One region of the Streptomyces cinnamoneus genome, then DNA from elsewhere that is predicted to be linked to it. Evidence: riboswitches for the same ligand, from Rfam matches in the RefSeq annotation. Region 1 holds a riboswitch; each other region holds the start of a gene.
What was found. Region 1 has a riboswitch for cyclic di-AMP ahead of CYQ11_RS12085 (LysM peptidoglycan-binding domain-containing protein). Riboswitches for the same ligand answer to the same signal wherever they lie in the genome.
Positions count from the first base shown of each region.

Region 2: it holds a riboswitch for cyclic di-AMP, as region 1 does, so the genes downstream of both, CYQ11_RS23700 (M23 family metallopeptidase) here and CYQ11_RS12085 (LysM peptidoglycan-binding domain-containing protein) in region 1, are expected to answer to the same signal.
Region 3: it holds a riboswitch for cyclic di-AMP, as region 1 does, so the genes downstream of both, CYQ11_RS03020 (C40 family peptidase) here and CYQ11_RS12085 (LysM peptidoglycan-binding domain-containing protein) in region 1, are expected to answer to the same signal.

Region 1 is NZ_PKFQ01000001.1:2,818,713-2,824,729, reverse strand. Features, by position in the region: gene CYQ11_RS12100 (DUF6479 family protein) at 1-245, shown strand, start outside; gene CYQ11_RS12095 (cytochrome P450 family protein) at 259-1,518, shown strand; gene CYQ11_RS12090 (transglycosylase family protein) at 1,700-2,713, shown strand; cyclic di-AMP (ydaO/yuaA leader) riboswitch at 2,971-3,148, shown strand; gene CYQ11_RS12085 (LysM peptidoglycan-binding domain-containing protein) at 3,153-3,899, shown strand; gene eno (phosphopyruvate hydratase) at 4,209-5,489, shown strand; gene CYQ11_RS12075 (FtsB family cell division protein) at 5,623-6,017, shown strand, end outside.
Region 2 is NZ_PKFQ01000001.1:5,284,553-5,290,569, forward strand. Features, by position in the region: gene CYQ11_RS23690 (M16 family metallopeptidase) at 1-733, shown strand, start outside; gene CYQ11_RS23695 (M16 family metallopeptidase) at 778-2,145, shown strand; cyclic di-AMP (ydaO/yuaA leader) riboswitch at 2,361-2,515, shown strand; gene CYQ11_RS23700 (M23 family metallopeptidase) at 2,529-3,335, shown strand; gene CYQ11_RS23705 (GntR family transcriptional regulator) at 3,562-4,209, shown strand; gene CYQ11_RS23710 (HPr family phosphocarrier protein) at 4,518-4,799, opposite strand; gene CYQ11_RS23715 (bifunctional acetate--CoA ligase family protein/GNAT family N-acetyltransferase) at 4,954-6,017, shown strand, end outside.
Region 3 is NZ_PKFQ01000001.1:636,706-642,722, reverse strand. Features, by position in the region: gene CYQ11_RS03045 (SDR family NAD(P)-dependent oxidoreductase) at 1-385, shown strand, start outside; gene CYQ11_RS03040 (sugar phosphate nucleotidyltransferase) at 449-1,162, shown strand; gene CYQ11_RS03035 (NAD-dependent epimerase/dehydratase family protein) at 1,172-2,071, shown strand; gene CYQ11_RS03030 (spherulation-specific family 4 protein) at 2,068-2,766, shown strand; gene CYQ11_RS03025 (endo alpha-1,4 polygalactosaminidase) at 2,763-3,713, shown strand; cyclic di-AMP (ydaO/yuaA leader) riboswitch at 3,959-4,109, shown strand; gene CYQ11_RS03020 (C40 family peptidase) at 4,114-4,587, shown strand; gene CYQ11_RS03015 (TetR/AcrR family transcriptional regulator) at 4,651-5,265, opposite strand; gene CYQ11_RS03010 (alpha/beta fold hydrolase) at 5,401-6,017, shown strand, end outside.

The DNA of each region.
Region 1 (6,017 bases):
AACACGAGACCGGCCCGACGTCGCCCGACCACGGCCCCGGGCACGAGGACGACAACGGCCGGGTCGACTACGTGACCGAACACCGCGAGGCCGACCCGATCCAGCCCGAGGCCAACGGCGAGCGGGTGCTGCCGCACGAGATCAGGAACCCCGGCAGCCATCCCGAGGAGCCCTCCGAGGAACGCAAGAAGTGGGAGCCGGGCAGCAGCGGGTCCTTCGGCAGCGGCGGCGCCAAGGGTCCCTAGGTAGCGTCGGGGCGTGCACACGAACCACACGCCCCCCGCCCCTCCCCTCTTCACCTGGGAGTTCGCCTCCGACCCGTACCCGGCGTACGCCTGGCTGCGCGAGCACGCCCCGGTGCACCGCACCGCGCTGCCCAGCGGCGTCGAGGCATGGCTGGTCACCCGGTACGCCGACGCCCGCCAGGCGCTCGCCGACCAGCGGCTGTCGAAGAACCCCGTGCACCACTCGGAGGGAGCCCACGGCAAGGGCAAGGTCGGCATCCCCGGCGAGCGGAGCGCCAACCTGATGACGCACCTGCTGAACATCGACCCGCCGGACCACACCCGGTTGCGCCGTCTGGTCTCCAAGGCGTTCACCCCGCGCCGGGTCGCGGAGTTCGCGCCCCGGGTGCAGGAGCTGACCGACCGGCTCATCGACGGCTTCGTGGCCAGGGGCGAGGCGGACCTCATCCACGAGTTCGCCTTTCCGCTCCCCATCTACGCCATCTGCGACCTGTTGGGCGTCCCGGCCGAGGACCAGGACGACTTCCGGGACTGGGCCGGGATGATGATCCGCCACGGGGGCGGCCCCCGTGGCGGAGTGGCCCGTTCCGTGAAGCGGATGCGGACGTATCTCGCGGAACTGATCCACCGCAAGCGGGAGGATCTCGGTGAAGACCTCATCTCCGGACTGATCCGGGCGAGCGACCACGGCGAGCACCTCACCGAGAACGAGGCCGCCGCCATGGCCTTCATCCTGTTGTTCGCCGGTTTTGAAACAACTGTGAACCTGATCGGTAACGGAACCTACGCCCTGCTGCGCCACCCCGAGCAGCGCGAGCGGCTCCAGCGGGCCCTCGCCGAGGGCGACGAGAGCCTGCTCGCCACGGGGGTCGAGGAACTCCTGCGCTACGACGGACCCGTAGAGCTCGCCACCTGGCGTTTCGCCGTCCAGGACCTGGTCATCGGAGGGCAGCGCATCGCCGAGGGCGACCCCGTGCTCGTCGTCCTCGCCGCCGCCGACCGCGACCCCGAACGGTTCGCCGATCCCGACACCCTCGACCTCGCCCGGCGCGACAACCAGCACCTGGGCTACGGCCACGGGATCCATTACTGTCTCGGCGCACCCCTGGCGCGCCTGGAGGGCCAGACGGCGCTCGCGACGCTCCTGCGCCGCCTGCCCGGCATGCGCCTCGCCGCCGAGCCCGAGGACCTGCGCTGGCGCGGCGGGCTCATCATGCGCGGCCTGCGGACGCTGCCCGTCGCGTTCGAGGCGGGCGAGCCGCACGGGGCGTAGCCGCATAGCAGATGACATCGCGTCAACGCAGCGTGATCTCCGCGTGACCTCCGCTACACCGGCTTGTGACACCCGGGGGTCGTCGTTATGTTCTACGACCACATCAGCCGCCTTAGTGAAAGGCCTTCACATGCGCTCTGGGACCGGTAGACATCGCCGCCCCCGCCAGGTACCCGCCATCGTGGTCGCAGCGGGGGTGACGGGCGCGAGCATCGCCATGCCGCTGCTCGCCGCCACCGGCGCGAACGCCGCGGACGCGGACACCTGGGACCACGTCGCCCAGTGCGAGAGCGGGGGCGTGTGGAGCGCCAACTCCGAGAGCGGTTACTACGGCGGGCTGATGCTCACCCAGGAGATGTGGGACCAGAACGGGGGCACGGCCTACGCGCCGCGCCCCGACATGGCCAGCCGCGCGCAGCAGATCACCGTCGCCGACCGGATCCTGCGGGCCCGGGGCGCGGACTCCTGGAAGGGCTGCGGCGCCGGCCTCACCAAGGAGGAGCAGACGCGGACGCCGGAGGTGAACCCGGGCACGGCGATACCGTCCACGCCCGAGCCGTCCCACAAGCCCGCGCCGGAGCGCCCGACCCCGTCGTCCACGCCGGAGCGGACGTCGCCCGCGCCCTCCTCGTCCCCGTCGTCCGCGCCCTCCGGCACCCCCTCGGGCACGCCCTCCGGCACCCCCTCCGCGCCCACCCCCGGAACCGAAACCCCCACCCCCGGCACCTCGCAGACCCCCGGCGCCTCAACCTCCCCGTCCGCACCCGTGATCCCCTCGCCGTCCGCCCCCGTGAGCGGCACGCCGGAGACGGGCGAGGGCAAGCACCGCAAGGACCCCTCGGGCGAGCCCTCCGGCTCCGCCACGACCGCGCCGGGCACGCCCTCGGCCGACCCGGCGTCACCCGCCGCCCCGTCAGCTGACGACACGTCCGAGCCCGGCACGGGCAAGCACCGCGCCGAACCGCCGCGTTCCGACGACGCGCAGCGCCCGTCGCGCGGCACCGAGGCCGGCCGTACGGACCTGCCGGCGGCCGGCGACTACACCGTGCGGCCCGGTGACAACCTGTCAGTCATCGCGGAGGAGCACTCCGTTGCGGGTGGCTGGCAAACGATCTATCAGAAGAACGAAAAAGCGGTCGGTTCCGATCCGAACCTCATCCACCCTGGTCAGAGGCTCGATATCCGTAAGGAGTAGGGTGGTTCGGGGCGAATGTCCGTTCCAGTCGAAAGTGAGACATGGGTCTCGTTGCCCTGAGCCTGGACGAAGCCCCTCCGTTCGCCTCAAACCCCATTTCACCTGCGGAAACAGGAGGTTCCTACGGGTGACAACCGGCAACTGTGGCTGAAAAGTGGGGTTTGAACACCCCGGCCGCCTGTGTTTAACGTCGTCTCCGCTCGCCACCGCGAGCACCACGGCCGCCACGCCGAATCCTGCCGGCGGCCGGGGTAGTCGTCGCGCAAGCGCCGTAGGCAGGAGCGGGGGAACCAAGGTAGGCGCCGGATCGGTCCAGCGGCCAGCAGTGGCCCGGGAACGGAACGGCTTGGGGTGAAGCCCGGTGCGCGCACCGGGCCGGGCAGACTCACGGTCCGAACCCGACAGCTCACCTCGTAGGCGTCGGTGAGGAAACCGACTTATGTCCAAGGGCAAGCACCGTCGTCCGTCCAAGGCCGTCCGCATCGTCACGCTCGCCGGTGTCACCGGCGCAGCGGTCGCAGCCCCTCTGATGGTCGCCACCTCCGCCCACGCCGCCACCCCGCAGACGTGGGACAAGGTCGCCCAGTGCGAGTCCAGCGGCGACTGGCACATCAACAACGGCAACGGCTACTACGGCGGCCTCCAGTTCTCCCAGTCCTCGTGGAAGGCCGCGGGCGGCACCCAGTACGCCCCCCGCGCCGACCTCGCCACCCGGGCCCAGCAGATCGCCACCGCCGAGCGGCTCCTCGCCATGCAGGGCCCCGGCGCCTGGGGCTGCGCCGGCGCGGGCAACCTGACCGCGGGCGGCCCGAAGGCCAACGTGGACACCTCGGGCTCCGGCTCGGTGTCGAAGAAGTCCACGAAGTCCTCCTCCTCGGCCGGCCGCAGCGCCTCGGCCCAGGGCCACGCCGATCGCAGCGAGCGCCCGGCCGCGCCGAAGCACGCCAAGCCGGCCCAGGGCGGCGACGAGGCCCCCGCCGCCAAGCAGTACGCCCCGAAGCATGCCGCTCCGCAGAGCGTCAAGAAGGGCGACGGCGAGTACGAGGTCAAGGAGGGCGACACCCTCTCCACGATCGCCGGCGCCAAGAAGGTCAAGGGCGGCTGGGAGAAGCTGTACGACCTCAACAAGAACATCGTCGACGACGCCGACACGATCTACCCGGGCCAGATGCTGCACCTCAGCTGACCGGCTGCCGCACCCCGGTCGGCTGATCATCCGATCGCCCGGCGGACCGCCCCGCTCCGATGCGCCTTCCCCCCGAGCCGCATCGGAGCGGGGCTCCGCCGTTCCCGGGGCCGCCCCCGCGCGGGGCCGGCGAGGGCGGCCGGGGGCGCCGGGCGTCGTTCCCGTTGAGCGAACACACGGGGCATTCCTCCGGTGATCTCGGCTTTTGTGCCAATTTTCGGTCCGGTGCACGGTCCAAGGGCGGGTGCAGCCTCCGGGGCCCGTTAGGCTCGGGGTGCTGAACTCCAGACACCCACGAAGGAGACCCTCGTGCCGTCCATCGACGTCGTCGTAGCTCGCGAGATCCTCGACTCGCGAGGCAACCCCACGGTCGAGGTCGAGGTCGGCCTCGACGACGGCTCCACGGGCCGTGCCGCCGTGCCGTCCGGCGCCTCCACCGGTGCCTTCGAGGCCATCGAGCTGCGCGACGGTGACCCGAACCGCTACCTCGGCAAGGGCGTCGAGAAGGCCGTCCTCGCCGTCATCGAGCAGATCGGCCCGGAGCTGGTCGGCTACGACGCCACCGAGCAGCGCCTGATCGACCAGGCCATGTTCGACCTGGACGCCACCGACAACAAGGGCTCGCTCGGCGCCAACGCCATCCTCGGCGTCTCCCTCGCCGTGGCGCACGCCGCCTCCGAGGCCTCGGACCTGCCCCTCTTCCGCTACCTCGGCGGCCCGAACGCGCACCTGCTGCCCGTTCCGATGATGAACATCCTGAACGGCGGCTCGCACGCCGACTCCAACGTGGACATCCAGGAGTTCATGATCGCGCCGATCGGCGCGGAGTCCTTCTCCGAGGCCCTGCGCTGGGGCACCGAGGTCTACCACACCCTCAAGAAGGTGCTGAAGGGCCGCGGCCTGTCCACCGGCCTGGGCGACGAGGGCGGCTTCGCCCCGAACCTCGGCTCCAACCGCGAGGCCCTCGACCTCATCCTCGAGGCCATCAAGGAGGCCGGCTACACCCCCGGCCAGGACATCGCGCTCGCCCTGGACGTCGCAGCCTCCGAGTTCTACAAGGACGGCGTCTACACGTTCGAGGGCAAGGACCGCACCGCCGCCGAGATGACCGAGTACTACGCGGAGCTCGTCGACGCGTACCCGCTCGTCTCCATCGAGGACCCGCTGTTCGAGGACGACTGGGCCGGCTGGAAGACCATCACCGAGAAGCTCGGCACCAAGGTCCAGCTCGTCGGCGACGACCTGTTCGTCACCAACCCCGAGCGCCTCGCCCGCGGCATCGAGGAGAACTCCGCCAACGCCCTGCTGGTCAAGGTCAACCAGATCGGCTCGCTGACCGAGACCCTCGACGCCGTCGAGCTCGCCCAGCGCAACGGCTTCAAGTGCATGATGTCCCACCGCTCCGGCGAGACCGAGGACGTCACCATCGCCGACCTGGCCGTCGCCACCAACTGCGGCCAGATCAAGACCGGCGCCCCGGCCCGCTCCGAGCGCGTCGCCAAGTACAACCAGCTGCTGCGCATCGAGGAGATCCTCGACGACGCCGCGGTGTACGCGGGCCGCAGCGCGTTCCCGCGCTTCAAGGGCTGAAACCGGGAGGGCCCCGGCGCGTCCCGGGGCTGAAGCCTTAGGGCTTACCTCTCGCCAGTCGCCGTACGTCCCCGGCCGCGGTCCCGTACCGTGTCCGGGGACGTACGTTCGTAAGGACTCCAGGGGAGGCGACGTGGGCGCGGACCGGTTCTCCACCGCGACCAGGCTCAAGGCGCTGGGCACGGCGCTCGTGCAGGGGCCCTCGGCGGCCCGGGTCTACCGCGCCCGGACGCCCCGCCGCAGCCGGCTCACCGGCCGCGCCGCACTGCTGGCGCTGGTGGTCTGCTCGCTCGTGGTGGCTCTCGCCTACCCCATGCGGCAGTGGGTCACCCAGCGCTCCGACATCGCCGACCAGCGCCGCCAGACCGAGCACGCCCGTGAACAGGTGAAGCGGCTGCGCGACGAGAAGGCCCGTCTCGAGGACCCGGCCTACGTCGAACAGCAGGCGCGCGAGCACCTGCACTACGTGCGCCCCGGCGAGACGGGCTTCAGCGTGGTGGACGGCAGCGGTGCCGCCAAGCGGCCCAA
Region 2 (6,017 bases), 2.5 Mb from region 1:
CGGCGACATCGACCCCGAGCGGACGCTCGCCTGGATCGAGAAGTACTTCGGCTCCATCCCGGGCCACGACGGCAAGCAGCCCCCGCGCGACGGCACCCTCCCCGACACCATCGGCGAGGAGCTGCGCGAGGTCGTCCGCGAGGAGGTGCCCTCCCGCGCCCTGATGGCCGCCTACCGCCTCCCGCACGACGGCACGCGCGAGGGCGACGCCGCCGACCTGGCCCTCACCATCCTCGGCGGCGGCGAGTCCTCCCGCCTCCACAACCGCCTGGTCCGGCACGACCGCTCCGCCGTCGCCGCCGGCTTCGGCCTGCTGCGCCTGGCCGGCGCCCCCTCCCTGGGCTGGCTGGACGTCAAGGCGTCCGGCGGCGTCGAGGTGCCCGACATCGAGAGTGCCGTCGACGAGGAGCTGGCCCGCTTCGCCCTGGAGGGGCCCACCCCCCAGGAGATGGAGCGTGCCCAGGCCCAGCTGGAGCGCGAGTGGCTGGACCGGCTCGCCACCGTCAGCGGACGGGCCGACGAACTGTGCCGCTTCGCCGTGCTGTTCGGCGACCCGCAGCTCGCCCTGACCGCGGTGCACCGCGCCCTGGACATCACCCCGGAGGAGGTGCAGGCCGTCGCCAAGGCCCGGCTGCACCCCGCCAACCGCGCCGTGCTGGTGTACGAGCCGACCTCGCCCCAGGCGGACGCCGACGCCACCGGCAAGAACGAGGAAGAGGAGACGGCAAAGTGAGCGACGCCGTAGCCGCGAGCACCCCGGAGACCGCAGGCCCTTCGATGGAATTCCACCCCCAGCCCCAGCCCGGCCTGCCGAGCCCCTGGGACTTCCCCGCCCCCGAGCGCGGCCAGCTCCCCAACGGCCTCACCGTGCTGCGCTGCCACCGCCCGGGCCAGCAGGTCGTCGCCGTCGAGGTCGTCCTGGACGCCCCCCTGGACGCCGAGCCCGAGGGCCTGGACGGCGTCGCCACGATCATGGCGCGCGCCTTCTCCGAGGGCACCGACAAGCTCAGCGCCGAGGACTTCACCGCCGAGCTGGAGCGCTGCGGCGCCACCCTGGACGCGCACGCCGACCACCCGGGCGTCCGGGTCTCGCTGGAGGTCCCGGCCTCCCGCCTGCCCAAGGCCCTCGGCCTGCTCGCGGACGCCCTGCGCGCCCCGGCCTTCCCGGACAACGAGGTGGAACGCCTCGTGCTCAACCGCCTGGACGAGATCCCGCACGAGCTGGCCAACCCCGCCCGGCGCGCCGCCATGGCCCTGGCCGCCGAGCTCTTCCCGGCCGGCACGCGCATGTCCCGGCCGCGCCAGGGCAGCCAGGAGACCGTCGAGCGCATCGACGCCGCCGCGGTGCGGGCCTTCTACGAGGCCCACGTCCGCCCCGCCGCCGCGACCGTCGTGGTCGTCGGCGACTTCACCGGCGTCGATCTCGACCACGCCCTGGCCGAGTCCCTGGGTGCCTGGACCGGTGGCCCGGCCGAGCCCCGGCCCATGCCGGCCATCAGCACGGAGGACGCCGGCCGCGTCGTCATCGTCGACCGCCCCGGCGCCGTCCAGACCCAGCTGCTGCTGGGCCGCGTCGGCACCGACCGGCACGACCGCGCCTGGCCCGCCCAGGTGCTCGGCACCTACTGCCTCGGCGGCACCCTGACCTCCCGTCTGGACCGGGTGCTGCGTGAGGAGAAGGGCTACACCTACGGCGTGCGGGCCTTCTGCCAGGCGCTGCGCTCCGCGCCCGACGGCACGGGCCTCGGGATGGTGGCCGTCAGCGGCTCCGTGGACACCCCCAACACGGGCCCGGCGCTGGAGGACCTCTGGGGAGTGCTGCGCACCCTGGCGGCCGAGGGCCTGACCGAGGCCGAGCGGGACGTGGCCGTGCAGAACCTGGTCGGCGTCGCCCCGCTGAAGTACGAGACGGCGGCGGCCGTCGCGGGCACCTTCGCGGACCAGGTCGAGCAGTACCTGCCGGACGACTACCAGGCGGGGCTGTACGAACGCCTCGCGGAGACCGGCACGGTGGAGGCCACCGCGGCCGTCGTGAACGCCTTCCCGGCCGACCGGCTCGTCACGGTCCTCGTGGGCGACGCGGCCGAGATCGCCGAGCCTGTCAAGGCGCTGGGGATCGGCCCGGTGACGGTCGTCTCCGCCTGACGGGCGCTCAACAGCACTGAGGCGCTCCGGCGCACAAGGGAGACGCGTGGGCTCGTTGAGGCCCACGCGTCTCCCTTATGTCCAATTTCATGTAGTGGTTGCACGTTGGTCGTGTGGCGTACGTCATAAAATCCCAGTTCTGTTTGCCGTTCGAATCTGACGCCGATTAGCGTCAGTGCGGCAGTCCGTCAGATCGGAGCCGCAACCGCGGCCCCGGATTGTCATCGCCGAGTTCCCGAGGCGCGAGCCGAGGGGAGCCGGGGACCCAAACGTCCCTGGGGTGAATCGGAGCCCTCTCACGAGGGATCCGTAGGAGACCTTCCTGCTCCGAACCCGTCAGCTAACCCGGTAGGCGAGAAGGAAGGAAAGGATCGGCGACAGCCATGTCGTTCACCCGTCCCAGCGGGAAGCACCGTCGTCCCAGCCGTGCCGTGCGCGTCAGCGCCAACGTGGCGGGCATAGCCACCCTGACGGCGGCCGGCGTCGTCGCGGGTGTCGCGGCCCCGGCCTTCGCCGCCTCCGGCGACGACTCCCAGCGCCCCGAGGACACGGGCCTGACGCAGGCCATCGTCATGGGCGACGTCATGGCGGACACCATCGACGCCCAGGCCGAGACCCAGCGCAGCGCCGCCGACGAGGCCGCCGCCCGGTCCCACGCCGAGGCCGCGGCCAAGCAGAAGGCCGCCGACGTCAAGCAGCGCTACGAAGAGGCCAAGCGCAAGCTTGAGGAGGAGCGCGAGGCCAAGGAGCGCGCCGCCCGCGAGGAGGAGCGCAAGCGCCTCAACACCTTCGTGATGCCGATCACCGGCTCCTACGTCTCCACCTCCTACAAGGCCTCCAGTGGCCTGTGGTCCTCCGGCAGCCACACCGGCGTGGACTTCCACGCCGACTCGGGTACCTCGGTGCACGCGGTGGGCGCGGGCACGATCGTCGAGGCCGGCTGGGGCGGCGCCTACGGCAACAACGTCGTCATCAAGCACAACGACGGCACCTACACGCAGTACGGCCACCTGCTGACCATCGAGGTGTCCGTCGGCCAGTCCGTCACCGCCGGCCAGGAGATCGGCGTCTCGGGCGCCACGGGCAACGTCACCGGCCCGCACCTGCACTTCGAGGCCCGCACCGGCGCCACCTACGGCACCGACATCGACCCGGTCGCCTACCTGCGCTCCCACGGCGTCGACATCTGAGGTCCGCACGCCGCGGATTTCCACCCGGAAGCCTTCCGAAGACCCCGGCCACGGCCGGGGTCTTCGCGTTGTCACGGCCGGGCGCGCCGGTGTCCGGGCGGGCTGGCCAAAAGGCGTCCACCGCCCGGGACGAGCCATCGGAAATCTCCGGGCATTGCCCTAGAGTCGCCTCGTGAACGGCGACCGTGAGGGCAGAGGCGAAAGCGGCCGTATTTCGACGCACGCCGTGTGCACGGCAATTCGCGACGACATCGTCTCGGGTGTGCTCCCGCCGGGCGGCCGGCTCGTCGAGGAAATCCTCGCCCGCCGCTACGGGGTCTCCCGGGTGCCCGTGCGCGAAGCCCTGCGCACCCTCGCCTCCGAGGGATTCGTGATCATCCGCCGGAACGCCGGGGCCTGCGTGGCCGAGCCCTCCGAGCAGGAGGCGGCCGACCTGCTCGACGTGCGCGCCCTGCTGGAGCCCCTGGGGGCCGCCCGGGCGGCCCAGCGCCGTACGGAGGCGCACCTGAAGGTCCTGCGCGGCCTGGTGCGCCTGGGTCAGGACCGGGCCCGCACGGGGCGGGTGGGCGACCTGCGCCCGCTCGCCGACTGGTTCGACGAGACCCTCGCCCAGGCGTCCGGCAGCCCCAGCCTGGCCACGCTTCTCACCCAGCTGCGCCGCAAGATCGCCTGGGTGTACGCGGCCGAGCCGTCACCGCGGCCCACGGTGGACTGGGAAACCTGCGGGGCCCTGGTGGACGCCGTGGCCCGGCGCGACGCCGAGCGCGCCGGGTCGCTCGCCGCCGTCCGTGCGCAGCGCTCCCCCGGCGCCTACCGGCTGCACCGGCCGGGACGCGCGAAACGTGTCGTCAACACAGCCGGCGCGCGGCCTTAACAACGACCCGCTATTACTGGGGAAACAGGCCGGGAAATCGTGGCGGTTTCCGGTCGGCGCGCCGTGTGCGGACCACCGATTCCGCACACGGCGCGCGCCACCGAGTACGGCGGACGCGACGCGCGGAGCGCAAACATGACGCGCGGTATGGACATCGCGCGCGGTCAATCGTGACGCGCGGCAGGAAAGCGGCGTCGAAAAGCGCGCCCTGCGACGCCTGAAACACGTGACGGGGCCGCGGCGGTCCGAAAGCGGCCGCCACGGCCCCGCGTGCCGTCCCGCCCGCCGCGAAGGGCGGGACGAAGAGGTCAGACGGTCTCGGGGAGCTCCTCGAGCCCCTCGGCGACCAGCTTGGCCAGACGGTCGAGCGCGGCCTCGGCACCCTCCGCCTCGGTGGCGAGGACGATCTCCTCGCCGCCCTGGGCGCCCAGGCCCAGCACCGCGAGCATCGAGGCGGCGTTGACGGGGGTGCCGTCGGCCTTGGCGATCGTCACGGGGACGCCGGCGGCCGTCGCCGCACGGACGAAGATCGACGCGGGCCGGGCGTGCAGGCCCTCGGCCCAGCCGACGTTTACGCGGCGCTCAACCATGGTGTTGCCCTTCAAGTCGATATTGGTTGTCTAGACCATTGTGGCACGCGGCGCGCGATGCCCGTGCGCGGCCTGCGCGCGGGCGGCTCCGGCGGCTCCCGCCGCCCCGGGCGCCGCCGGTCCCGCTGTCGGTGCCCGGCCTTACGCTGGCCCCATGCAGATGCCGCCCGAGCACGTGTACCCGGCCCACTGGGAAGCCGACGTCGTGCTGCGCGACGGCGGCACGGCGCAGATCCGCCCCATCGCCCCGGACGACGCGCAGCGTCTGGTCAGCTTCTACGAGCAGGTCTCGGACGAGTCCAAGTACTACCGCTTCTTCGCCCCCTACCCCCGGCTCTCCGACCGGGACGTGCACCGCTTCACCCACCACGACTACGTGGACCGCGTGGGCCTGGCCGCCACCGTCGGCGGCGAGTTCATCGCGACCGTGCGCTACGACCGCATCGACGCGCGCGGCCTGCCGGCCTCCTCCCCGGCCGACGAGGCCGAGGTGGCCTTCCTCGTCCAGGACGCCCACCAGGGCAGAGGCGTGGCCTCCGCCCTCCTGGAGCACATCGCGGCGGTGGCCCGCGAGCGCTCGATCCGGCGCTTCGCCGCCGAGGTGCTGCCGGCCAACACCAAGATGATCAAGGTGTTCACGGACGCCGGCTACACCCAGAAGCGCAGCTTCGAGGACGGCGTCGTCCGCCTCGAACTCGACCTGGAACCCACCGACAGGTCCCTCGCCGTCCAGCGCGCCCGCGAGCAGCGCGCCGAGGCCCGCTCCGTGCGGAGGCTGCTCGCCCCCGGCTCCGTCGCGGTCGTCGGCACCGGCCGCGAGCCCGGCGGCATGGGCCGCACCGTGCTGCGCAACCTCCTCGCCGGCGGCTACACCGGCCGTGTGTACGCGGTCAACAGGGCGTTCCCCGAGGGCCCTTCGACGCTGGAACCCGAGGGCGTCCCGGCCCACCGCTCCGTCCTGGGCATCGAGGACCCCGTCGACCTCGCCGTCGTCGCGGTGCCGGCGGCGCAGGTGCCATCCGTCGTCGCCGACTGCGGTGAGCACGGCGTCCAGGGCCTCGTCGTCCTCTCCGCCGGATACGCGGAGAGCGGGCAGGAGGGCCGCGACCGCCAGCGCGAGCTGGTCCGCCAGGCCCGTTCGTACGGGATGCGCCTCATCGGCCCCAACGCCTTCGGCCTGATCAACACCGCCGCCGGCGTCCGGCTCAACGCCTCCCT
Region 3 (6,017 bases), 2.2 Mb from region 1:
CACCCTCGGCGACCTGCGCCCCACCCGGGACTTCAGCTACGTCAAGGACACCGTGGCCGCCTTCCGCGCCGTCGGCACCGCCCCCGCCGACGACGTCGTCGGCCGCACCTTCAACGCCGGCACCGGCGAGGAGATCTCCGTCGGCGACCTGGTGACCCTCGTCGGCAAGCTCATGGACACCGACCTCACCGTGCGGGAGGACCCCCGGCGCCTGCGCCCCGCCGGCTCCGAGGTGATGCGGCTGGTCTGCGACTCCTCCCGACTGCGGGCCGCCACGGGCTGGGCGCCCGCCCACACCCTCGAAGAGGGCCTCCGCGAAACCGTCGCCTTCTTCCGCGACCCGGTGAACCTCGGCCGGTACAAGACCGGCACGTACCACGTCTGAGCCGCTCTCCCCGCGCACGGAACTCACCGAGAGACCACCCACCGCAGAGAGGAACGGCACCCCATGCACGTAGTCATCCTGGCCGGAGGCAAGGGCGTCCGGCTGCGCCCCTACACCACCGCCCTGCCCAAGCCGCTGGTGCCCATAGGCGACCAGCACGCCATCCTCGAGATCGTCATGCGCCAGCTGGCCCGCACCGGTTTCACCAGCTGCACCCTGGCCATCGGCCACCTCGGCCACATCATCCGTGCCTACGTCGGCGACGGCTCCCAGTGGGGCATCAGAGTCGACTACACCACGGAGGAGAGTCCCCTGGGCACCATGGGCCCGCTCCTCACCATGGTCGACCGGCTGCCCGAGCACTTCCTGGTGATGAACGGCGACGTCCTCACCGACCTGGACTTCGGCGACGTCCTGCGCCGGCACACCGGGTCCGGGGCCCAGCTGACCATCGCCACCTACGCCCGCCGGGTCAGCATCGACTTCGGCGTGCTGACCACCGAATCCGGCCGCGTCGTCGGCTTCGCCGAGAAGCCCAGCATGGACTACCGCGTCTCCATGGGGGTGTACGGCGTCTCCCGCGGGGCCCTCGCCCGCTACACCCCGGGCCTGCCGCTGGGCTTCGACGAGCTGGTGCTCGACCTGCTGGACGCCGGGACACCGCCCGACGCCTACGAGTTCGACGGCTACTGGCTCGACATCGGGCGGCCCGACGACTACGACCGTGCCAACGCGGAGTTCTCCGTCCGCCGTGACCTGCTGATCAAGGGAGCGTGACCGGCACCGATGCGCATCCTCGTTCTGGGCGCCACCGGATTCCTGGGCCGGCACGCCGCCGAGCGCCTGCGCGCCCTTCCGGGCGCGCGGGTGCTCGACGCGGGCCGCTCGCCCGGCGCCGCGCTGCCCGTCGACCTCGCCACGGCCGACCCCGACCGGCTGGCCGCCGCGCTGCGCGGGGCGGCGCCCCACGCGGTCGTCAACTGCGCCGGCGCGGTGGGCGGTGACGCGGTGACCCTCACCGGAGTCAACGCCCGCGGCCCCGCGGTGCTGTGCGCGGCCCTCGCGGCGGCGGCACCGCAGGCCCGCCTGGTCCACCTGGGGTCCGCCGCGGAGTACGGGCCGGGCGACCGGCCCCGCACCGAGGGCGACCCCGCCCGCCCCCTCGGCCTCTACGGCGCCGCCAAGCTGGCCGGCACCCTCGCCGTCACCGGCTCCGGGCTCGACGCGGTGGTCCTGCGCGTCTTCAACCCCGTCGGTCCGGGCGCCCCCCTCTCCTCGCTCGCCGGCCGGCTCGCCGCCGGGCTCCGGGAGGCGGGCCCCGGCGGCGAGGTCCGGGTCGGCGACCTCTCCGCGCACCGCGACTTCGTCGACGCCCGGGACGTGGCCGAGGCCGTCGCCCTCGCCGTCACCGCGCCCGGCCCCCTTCCCCCCGTCCTCAACATCGGCAGCGGAACGGCCCGCCCCGCCCGGGAACTCGCCGCGGGCCTGGCCCGGGCGGCCGGCTTCCGCGGTCGGCTGACCGAGGACGGGGACGGATCCCCCCGCTCGGCCGCCGTCCCCTGGCAGCAGGCCGACATCGCCCTCGCCCGCGACGCCCTGGGCTGGGCGCCGCACCGCGAACTCGCCCGGTCCCTCGCCGACCTGTGGGCCGAGAGCCCCGACCGGACCGAGGAGCGCGCCCGGTGAGGGCCGCCGACGCGTCACCGGACGGACAGCGGCTGCTCGTTCCGCTGTACGTGCACCCCGCGACCGACCCGGCGGCCTGGCAGGACCTGGTGGCGGCCGCGCCCCGGCTGCACGGCGTGGTGCTCAACGTCGCCGACGGGCCCGGCCACCGCCCCGACCCCGCCTTCTCCGCCGCGGCCGAACGCCTGCGCGGCGCCGGGGTGCGGCTGCTCGGCTACGCCGACACCGGTTACGGCCGCCGCCCGCCCCGGTCCGTCGTCGCCGACATCCGCCGGCACCGCAGGTGGTACGGCGTGGACGGGGTCTTCCTCGACCAGGTCCCGGTGCAGGCCGCGCTCGTGCCCCGCTACCGCAGGCTGGTGCGGGTCGCCAGGGCGCTGGGCGCACGCACCGCCGTGCTCAACCCGGGCACGCATCCCGATCCCGGCTACGCCCGGATCGCCGATCTCCTCGTCACCTTCGAGGGCTCCTGGGAGGACTACCGTCGCGCCGGGGTGCCGGACTGGACCGCCGACCATCCGCCGGGACGCTTCTGCCACCTGGTCCACGGGGTGCCCGACGGGCGGGCGGAGCAGGTGGCGCGCACCGCCGGCCGCCGGGGCGCCGGCGTGCACTGCGCGGTGCCGGGGACCGGGGCCAACCCCTGGCGGAGCGTGCCCCTCACGGGCTCCGGGCTGCCGGGGGCGGCGCGGTGACGCGGCGGTGGGGGAGGGCCGGGGCGCTGGCCGTGGCACTGGCGCTGCTGGCCGGGTGTTCCTCGTCGTCCTCGGAGCCCGGGGACGAGGCGCCGGAGGCGGGAGCGGAGCGCACGGCGCGGCCGGGTGCGACGGGGACGCCGGACGCGTCCGGCACGGCGGACACCCCCTCGGCTTCGCCCGGGAGCCCGTCGGCCTCCCCGGGAGCCCCTTCGGCCTCGCCCGGAACCCCCTCCGGTGCCCCGGCCCGCTGGCGGCCCCGGCCGGGCACCCGCTGGCAGTGGCAGCTCGACGGCACGGTGGACACGTCCGTCGACGTGCCCGTCTACGACATCGACGGTTTCGAGAATTCCGCGGACACCGTCGCCGAACTCCACGCCCGCGGCCGGAAAGTGATCTGTTACGTCAACGCCGGGGCGTGGGAGGACTTCCGGCCCGACCAGGCGAAGTTCCCCTCGGCGCTGCGCGGCAGGAAGAACAAGGGGTGGAACGGCGAGAAATGGCTGGACATCCGCCGGCTCGACGTTCTGCGGCCCCTCATGGCGGGCCGCATGGAGATGTGCCGGCAGAAGGGATTCGACGCCGTCGAACCGGATCTGACGGAGGGATTTCGCAATGACACCGGTTTTCCCCTGACCGCCGGTCATCAGCTGGCATTCAACCGGATGCTGGTGGAACTGGCCCATGAGCGTGGCCTGGCCATCGGTTTGAAGAACGACCTCGACCAGATTCCGGAACTGGTCCGCGACTTCGATTTCGCGGTCAACGAGCAGTGTGCCCAGTACAAGGAGTGCGAGAAGCTGGCGCCGTTCGTCCAGGGGGACAAAGCGGTCTTCCACGTCGAATACGACCTGGAGCCGGGGGCGTTCTGTGGGACCGCGAAGCGGTTGGGGCTGAGTTCCATGCAGAAGAAGCTCGATCTGGACGCCTGGCGCCGCCCCTGCTGAATCGCGCCTTCCGGTTGTTCCGCCAAGGCCGGAAATCCCCTCCGTCGCCTGGGAGAACGGCCTTCCAGGGGCGTTCCGGAAAGGGCCGGTTCCCGCGCTGGGCGCGAAGTGAAGAAGTTCACAGAAGCCCGTTTCGGGGCGGATCCGGAGCGGTCGATGATGCAGGATCTGTGCTCGAACACAAGATCCCGTCACCGAGGCGGGCGACCCGGGCGGACGCCGAGTCCTGCCGCCGCACCGGGTGCGGAAACGAATTGACGGATCGGCAGGAGCGGGAGACCCAAGCGGTACGGACCACGAAAGCGGTGGTCCTTGGGGTGAAGCCACACGATGGCCGGGCAACTTCGCAGCCCGAACCCGACAGGTCACCTTTCGCAGGCGGATGTCGAAGGGCTTTGGCATGTCTGCGTTGCCTCGCATACCCGTGCTCGTTTCCCGCGCCGGCGCCGCGTCGGCCATCACCGCGGCCACGCTCGCGGCTTCGGTGCTCGTCCCCGGCCTCGCCACCGAGGCCTCCGCGGCCACCGCGGGGGAGCAGGCTCTGAAGGCGGCGGCCTCCAAGCAGGGCTCGCCCTACCAGTACGGCGCCGCGGGCCCGAACCGGTTCGACTGCTCGGGTCTGACGCTCTACTCGTTCAAGAGGGTCGGCAAGTCCCTCCCGCGCACCGCGGCGAGCCAGTACAACTCCACCCGGCATGTCTCCGGTGGCTCCCGCCAGGTCGGCGACCTGGTGTTCTTCCACTCGGGCAGCAACGTCTACCACGTCGGCATCTACGCGGGTAGCAACAAGATCTGGCACGCCCCCAAGCCGGGCACCTCCGTGCGCCTGGAGAAGATCTGGTCCAACAGCGTCTGGTACGGCCGGGTCAAGTAGGTCCGCGACCGGCGCGTCCGCTCCCCGTCCGAAGGGCGGGGAGCTTTCGTCGTCGCGCGGCCGTCATCGCGCCGGGGTGCCGCCGAACAGCCGGTCCAGGTGGTGGCGCAGGACGGCCGTGGCGGCCTCCGCGCTGCGCTGCCCGACCAGCACGCTCGTGCCGAGCCCGGCCGACATGGCCAGCAGGCCGATCGCCTCGGTCCGCGCGTCCAGGCCGGGCACGGCGGCGCCCTCCTCGCGGGCCGCCTCCAGCTGGCGCGTCAGCAGGTCCTCGGCGGCGCGCGGCCCGTCGATGAACGGCTGGGCGGCCAGCGCCTCGTCCGTCACGGCGAGCACCGCGTAGGCGGTGTAGACGAGATGGAAGACGCGGCTCTCCTCGTCGGTCGGCAGCGACTCCAGCAGCACCGCCTCCACGACCGACCGCGGCCCGCCCTCGCCTCCCGCGGCCGCCACCCGGGCGCCGACGCGCGCACCGAGGCCCTCGGCGAGGTGGTGCAGCCCGTAGAGCAGCAGGTTCTCCTTGGTCTGGAAGTAGTACTGCACCAGGCGCAGGGAGACGCCCGCCTCCGCCGCCACGTCGCGCATCCCGACGGCGTGCAGGCCCCGTTCCCCGGCAACCCGGAGCAGCGCCTCGGCGATCTGTGCGCGCCGCTGTTCGTGGTCGACCCGTTTCGGCATCCGCCGCGCCTCCGCCCGTTTCCGTCCACCAGTCCGGTCGTGCCGGCTGCGCTCCATGATACAGCCGTATCACCATGGTGATACGGTGGTATCACCAAAAGGACGAGGCGGAGGTGCACGACCGTGTCCGAGAACATGACCCGTGACCGCGGGGGCGACGACCGTTCCGTCGGGCGTTATGTGAGCGAAGAGCTGCGCGACCGCTACTTCGAGGCGTGCGAGGCGGTCATGGGGCTCGGCCCGATGCCACGTGAGGAGGTCGACGTGGAGACCGACTTCGGCACCACGCACGTGTACCTGCACGGTCCCCGCGTCGGACCCGACGCGCGGACGCCGGTCGTGCTCGTGCACGGCGCCGGCGGCAACTCCGCCCAGTGGTACCCGAACGTGGCGGCCCTCGCCGGGCGCCGGCCCGTCTACGCCGTCGACACGCTCGGCGACCCGGGCCGCAGCGTGCAGCGCGCGCCCATCCACGAGCCGGAGGACGCCGCCCGGTGGCTGGAGCAGGTGCTCGACGGCCTCGGCCTCGACCGGGTCCACCTGGTGGGGCACTCCTACGGCGGGTGGCTCGCGCTGAACCAGGCGCATCGCGCCCCCGGCCGGCTGGCGTCCGTCACCCTGCTGGACCCGGGCGGGCTGGAGAAGACCGGCCTGCGCTTCTACGCCTGGATCTTCGTCAGCGCCCTGGGGATGGTCGCGCCCGTGGCGATCCGCCGGAGGCTGGCGGCGTGGCTGGACCAGCCCGTCCTCGT